2 regions of the Erwinia amylovora genome follow, and region 1 is predicted to be linked to the other one. Evidence: predicted binding sites of a transcription regulator. Region 1 holds the regulator's gene; the other holds the start of a gene.
What was found. The regulator LexA, encoded in region 1, represses DNA repair genes until DNA is damaged. The targets are predictions, from matches to a motif close to TNCTGTATGTACATACAGNA.
Positions count from the first base shown of each region.

Region 2: dinB (DNA polymerase IV) is a predicted target of LexA. The motif match lies at 1,900-1,919, and genes of this name have one in related genera.

Region 1 covers NZ_CP066796.1:3,440,023-3,443,442, forward strand. Annotated here, with positions in the region: gene dinF (MATE family efflux transporter DinF) at 1-1,004, opposite strand, end outside; gene lexA (transcriptional repressor LexA) at 1,197-1,805, opposite strand; gene JGC47_RS15685 (diacylglycerol kinase) at 1,915-2,280, opposite strand; gene plsB (glycerol-3-phosphate 1-O-acyltransferase PlsB) at 2,408-3,420, shown strand, end outside.
Region 2 covers NZ_CP066796.1:969,954-973,373, reverse strand. Annotated here, with positions in the region: gene pepD (beta-Ala-His dipeptidase) at 1-791, shown strand, start outside; gene dinB (DNA polymerase IV) at 828-1,883, opposite strand; gene dpaA (peptidoglycan meso-diaminopimelic acid protein amidase) at 2,099-2,833, shown strand; gene JGC47_RS04430 (class II glutamine amidotransferase) at 2,804-3,420, opposite strand, start outside.

The sequences.
Region 1 (3,420 bases):
TGCATTCCGCTTACGGCGTAAATCAGCGAGAAGGCCAGCGCCACCACCAGCGCCTGCCTGCAGGCGGCATGCCATACAGTAAGTAACTGCTTACTATCCTTCGCGCCACAGGCTTTTCCTGAGCAAGCTTCAACCGCATAGGCAAAGCCATCAAGGGCATACGCAGTGAAGGTAAGGAACATCATCAGCACCGCATTCACCGCCAGCACCTCATTCCCTAAGCGCGCGCCAAGGAGAGTCAGGGTGGCAAAGCAGATTTGCAGTAATAACGAACGCAGCATAATATCGCGATTTAGGCGCAGCAGGCGAGTGAACCCCCCACGCCAGGCCGTAAGCATCTGACGCAGCGACAGCCCGCGTAACACCATTACCCGCCTCACCATCAGCAGCCCGACGATCAGGCTGACGTATTCAGCAATCGCCGTCGCCGCACCCGCCCCCTGCACGCCCCATTTAAGGCCGACCACAAACCACAGAACCAGCAGGATATTCACCAGGTTGCCAACGACCATCAGGATCGCCGGCGCACGAGCATATTGTACGCCCAGCAGCCAGCCAAGCAGTACCAGGTTTATCAGCGTAGCGGGGGCGCTTAGCCAACGCACCTGCATAAATAGCGCAGCCTGATGCAGAACCTGCTCGCTGCCGCCGGTCAGTTTCAGGGCCAGATGGATAAGCGGCATTTTCAGGGCGATAAACAGCCCTCCCGCCAGCAGGGCCAGCATAAGTGGCTGTATTAACGCCTTGCCCAGCGCGAGTTTGTCGTTAGCACCAAACGCTTGCGCGGTAAGCCCGGTGGTACTCATGCGCAAAAAAAGCAGCAGCATAAACAGGAAGCTGGTCACCGTGGTGCCAATCGCCACGCCGCCAAGATAAGCAGCACTATCAAGATGCCCAATCACAGCGGTATCCACCAGTCCCAGTAACGGGACGGTGATATTGGAGAGGATCATCGGCAGCGCAAGCCGCCAGAGGTTTCTATCATCAGGAGATAATAAACGCATTAACGCCTTAGTGTGCCAGCAGCAGGTGGTACGTTAGCCGCTCTCTTTGCCCGCCGCATCGCTTATGCTGACAAGCACGTTGGCTTAACTGCTAATCGCCCTGCTGCAACTCGCATTATCTTGGGAAAAATTGCTGCTCCGGGGAGCTACGCGCCGTGGGTACAGCGCGCAATATTGAATAAAGGACGACGATCAAAGCCAGTTTCCGTTGCGGATGACGCCAACTGCCAGTCCTTCAATGGTCAGCGTTTGCTGACGCAGGTCGACCACAATCGGCTGGAACTCCGGGTTTTCCGGCAGCAGCTCCACCATATTTCCGTTTTTTTTCAGCCGTTTAACGGTAACTTCATCATCGATGCGCGCCACAACAACCTGGCCATTGCGCACATCTTCCGTTTTATGCACCGCCAGCAGGTCCCCATCCATAATACCGATGTTTTTCATCGACATACCGCTAACACGCAGCAGAAAATCAGCACCTGGTCTGAACAGAGCCGGGTCGACCTGATAGTGCCCTTCGATATGCTGTTCTGCCAGCAGTGGCTCACCGGCTGCTACCCGGCCAATTAACGGAAGCCCGCCTTCTTCTTCCATCATCAGGCGAATACCGCGTGAAGCACCGGAGACAATTTCAATCACGCCTTTACGTGCCAGTGCTTTGAGGTGTTCTTCAGCCGCATTCGGAGAGCGAAAACCGAGCTGCGCAGCTATTTCTGCCCGAGTCGGGGGCATGCCGGTTTGATTAATGTGGTCGCGAATCAGGTCATAAACCTGCTGCTGCCTTGCCGTTAGTGCTTTCATTCCGCCCCCTGGTTGTTTATACAGTCGACTGTGAGTATATACAGGTATTTCTGTATTGAAAACCTAAAGCTGGACGAAATTCAGTTTGTTGCGTTTTCTGAGTGACTCATCACAAACGCGGCACCAGCAACATTATCCAGACAAAGACGGCCAGCAGAAGTGTTATCAATACGGCGGCAGAACCCATATCTTTTGCCCGGCCGGCAAGGGGATGGATTTCATTACCGATACGGTCAACGACCGCTTCAATGGCGCTGTTCAGGATTTCGACGACAATCACTAATATGACGGAGCCGATCAGCAGTACACGCGTTATCGCGTCGACATCAAGAAGACCCGCAATAACAACGGCGAGAATCGCAGCCGCTGCTTCCTGGCGAAAGGCCGCTTCGTGCCGCCATGCGGCGCGCAGACCTTTCCACGAATACCCGGCAGCCTTAAAAATTCGCGTCAATCCGGTGGCATTATTTGCCATAATCAGGTGGCCCTTTAAGAAGTTGAATGTTAATCACTGGGTGTTCAGCTTTTGTAACATCACAGATTCCGCTGGCACTTTCTGGTATGCTTGCGTTGCTTTGCTAACAAGAGGCTTCATGTTATCTATGTCAGGTTGGCGTAATTTATATTATAACTTATTGAATTTACCTGTTAAATTTCTGGTAAAAAGTAAAGCAATTCCGGCTGAGCCGGTTGCTGAACTCGGGCTTGATACGTCGCGCCCTATTATGTATGTACTGCCTTATGATTCAAAGGCCGATCTCCTGGCGCTGCGCGAGCAGTGTCGCAAACAGGATTTGCCCGATCCACTGGAACCGCTGGAGATCGATGGCAATCTGCTGCCACGCCACGTGTTTATCCATGATGGCCCGCGCGTATTCCCCTATTTCGTGCCGAATCTGGAGTCAGTTAAGCTGTTCCATGACTATCTGGATTTGCACCGCAACCATCCGGAACTTGATGTCCAGATGGTACCCGTCTCGGTGATGTTTGGACGCGCCCCCGGTCGCGAGGTGCAGGGCGACCAGCAGCCGCATCTGCGCGTGCTGAACGGCATCCAGAAATTCTTTGCCGTACTCTGGCTGGGCCGTGACAGTTTTGTGCGCTTCTCGCCGATGGTGTCGCTGCGCCATATGGCAACTGAACACGGTACCGACAAAATTATTGCCCAGAAGCTGGCCCGCGTGGCGCGCATGCACTTTGCCCGCCAGCGTTTGGCGGCAGTCGGGCCACGCCTGCCGGTGCGTCAGGATCTGTTCAATAAGCTTTTACAGTCCAAGGCCATCGCTAAAGCGGTAGAGGATGAAGCGCGCAGCAAGAAGATCTCCCACGAGAAAGCGCAGCAAAATGCGATAGAACTGATGGAGGAGGTCGCTGCCGACTTCTCTTACGAGGCGATTCGCCTCACTGACCGCATCATGGGCTGGACCTGGAGCAAACTCTACCAGGGGATTAACGTCAGTGGCGGCGAACGCGTGCGCCAGCTGGCACAGGACGGGCATGAAATTGTGTATGTGCCTTGCCACCGCAGCCATATGGATTATCTGCTGCTCTCTTACGTGCTGTACCACCAGGGGCTGGTACCGCCGCATATTGCCGCCGGTATCAACCTGAATTT
Region 2 (3,420 bases), 1.3 Mb from region 1:
GTCTGGGCAACGCCAACAAGCTGCTGGCACGTTTTCTGTTTGCCCATGCGCAACAGCTGGATCTGCGTCTGATTGACTTCAACGGCGGTACGCTGCGCAATGCCATCCCGCGTGAAGCTTATGTGGCGCTGGCCGTGTCCACGCAGCACGTTGACAGGCTGAAGTCTCTGGCGACAGGTTATCTGCTGACGCTGCAAAATGAGCTGGGTCTGATTGAGAAAAACATCGCCCTGATAGTGGAAGATGTCGCCCATGCGCCTCAGGCGATGGATGCAACCAGTCGTGATGCATTCATTGCGCTGCTGAACAGCATGCCAAACGGGGTGATACGCAATTCTGACGTAATGAAAGGCGTGGTGGAAACCTCGCTGAACGTGGGCGTGGTGAAGATTGAAGGTAGCGAGGCGAAAATTAACTGCCTGATCCGCTCACTGATCGACAGCGGTAAACATTACGTGGTTGACATGCTCACCGCGCTTGGCCAGCTGGCTGGCGCGCATACTCTCGCCAGGGGCAGCTATCCGGGCTGGCAGCCAGACGGCAGTTCGCCGGTGATGGCGCTGGTGCGTGAGACCTATGAACAGCTGTTCAACAAAACCCCAAGCATCCAGGTGATCCATGCCGGTCTGGAGTGCGGGCTGTTCAGGGAACCTTATCCGCAGATGGATATGGTTTCTATCGGACCGACCATCACCGGAGCACATTCCCCGGATGAGCAGGTACACATCGCCAGCGTGGGCCTGTATTGGCAATTGCTGACCGCGCTGCTGAAGGCGATCCCGGTGAAGTAAACCATCGCGGGTGGACCGGAAAAGCCCGGTTCGCCCTTATAATCCCAGCAACAGCTGCCGTTCCAGCTGCGGATCCAACAAGGTAACGTGCAGCCCCACCAGCCTGACTCCGCGCCCTGCCCGCCGCTCATCCCAGCTTTTGCGTGCCACCGCAATCAAATCCTCTTTATCCAGTTCCGGCCAGACATGTTCCTGAGTGGTTTGCTGAAAATCGGTGAACTTCAGCTTGATGCCCTGGCGAGCAATCAGCCTGTCCGGTTTGATTTTACTCAACCGCCGCTCCAGCTCGTCGTACAACAGGTCAATAATTTCCAGGCAGGCTTCCCAGCTATGAATATCCTGTGACAGCGTGCGTTCGACGCCGAGGGACTTGCGTTCGCGCTCGACGATCACCTCGCGATCGTCAATGCCATTGCAGCGCTCCCACAACACGCGGCCAAACTTGCCAAAGCGCTTTAATAACAGCGCCAGATCGCTCTTCTGTACGTCAGCACAGGTATTCAGCCCAAGTTCCTCAAGCTTACGTGCGGTAACCCTTCCCACGCCGGGAATTTTCGCCAGCGGCAGGCGCTGCAGGAAGTCGGGCACTTGCTCTGGGGTAATGACAAACTGACCGTTGGGTTTATTGATATCCGAAGCAATTTTTGCCAGGAACTTAATCGGTGCCACGCCGGCAGAAGCCGTCAGGTTCAGTTCCTGGCAGATGGTGTCGCGGATCTGACGCGCGATCAGCGTAGCAGAACCCTGGCAATGCGGACTGTCAGTCACGTCGAGATAGGCTTCATCCAGCGACAGCGGCTCAATCAATGCGGTATAGCGGGAGAAGATATCGCGAATTTGCCCACTGGCTTCTTTATAGGCTTCATAGCGGCCACGGATCACCGTCAAATGAGGACAGAGTTTCAGCGCCATCGCCGTCGACATCGCGCTGCGGACGCCATATTCGCGTGCCGGATAGTTGGCGGTACTGATCACCCCGCGCTGCATCTCACTGCCGCCAATGGCGATGGGGATATCGCGCAAGCTGGGATTATCACGCATTTCCACCGCAGCAAAAAAGCAGTCCATATCCACATGAATAATTTTGCGCATATACTCCCCCCAACAATACTGGATAAGTATACAGTCTACTTAACAGAGTTCAACAATGGCGAGAGTAAGCGACATAATCAGATTTTTACGCTTACGATCTTGATAAAAAAACAGACAATGCTAATGTGACGCGGCACCACCAGAACTTTCCGATATTGTCATTTAACAAGCGCTTTCAGGCGCTGATTTCCACCCCTACTTTCAAGAGAAACAGAATGGGCAAAATCGCACTGCTATTTGCGATGATTTTTCTGCCAGCCGTGGTTTTCGCCAGCGTAAACGAAACGATCACCCCTCTGGCACCGGTAAGCAAAGAGTTAAGAAAACAATTGATTGGCATTCCCGTGTATCTGCAAATCTTCAAAGAAGAGCGTACGCTGGAGCTGTACGGCAAAATTGGCAACGAATACCGTTTACTTAACAGTTTCCCCATCTGCAAGTTTTCCGGCGGGCTTGGCCCCAAGCGCGTGCAGGGTGATTTCAAAAGCCCGGAAGGTTTTTACAGCGTAAGTTTGTCCCAGCTTAAGCCGGACAGTCGCTACTATCGGGCGATAAACGTTGGTTTCCCCAATGAGTACGATCGCCAGCAGGGCTATCAGGGTAAATATCTGATGATCCACGGCAACTGTGTATCAATTGGCTGCTACGCCATGACCGATGCCTATATGGACGAGATTTATCGCTATGTGGAAGCCGCGCTGCGCAACGGGCAGCCGCGTATAGAGGTGAGTATTTATCCGTTCCGTATGACCGCGAGCAACATGCAACGCCACCGCTACTCGACCTATATTAACTTCTGGAAGCAGCTTCAGCCGGGCTATGCGCAATTTGAGCAGACTAAGCAACCTCCCGCCGTTGCCGTCAGCGCCGGTAAATATGTTCTGAGCCGCCCGCTAATTAACGGATCGACGGCTCCGGCATCATCTCTCGCGTTCTCCCAGGTAAAATAGCGCCCATTCGCCTGGCGCAATCTTGTGCCAGGTTTCATTTGCCGTCAGCGGCTGAGTGGCCACCACGGTGACCACGTCGTTCGGCGTGGTCTGCTGCTGAAAATCAATTTCCACGTCCTGATCCAGCAGCTTGGCTTTACCGAAGGGCGCTCGCCGGGTTATCCAGAACAGGTTGGTTGCGCAGAAGGCCATTAAATAGCGACCGTCCGACAACAGCATGTTAAACACCCCTTTTTCACGCATTTCCTGCGCCAGTTCGGCAATATAACGGAATACCGCCGGCCAGTTACCCGGCGTACGTGGGTAGCGCGTGGTCAGCTTATGCAGCAGCCAGCAAAATGCCAGCTCGCTGTCGGTTTCCCCCACCGGGCGGTACGGGCCGGTAGCGAGATTTTTATAGCCGCGCAGCTGGCCATTATGCGCGTAGGTCCAGTTGCGGCCCCACAGCTCGCGGGTAAACGGATGGGTATTCTCCAGCGACACTTCACCGCGGTTAGCCTGGCGGATATGAGCCACCACCGAGCGCGATTTAATCGGGTAATCCTGTACCAAGCGGGCAATGGGCGACTGAAAACTGGGTTGTGGAT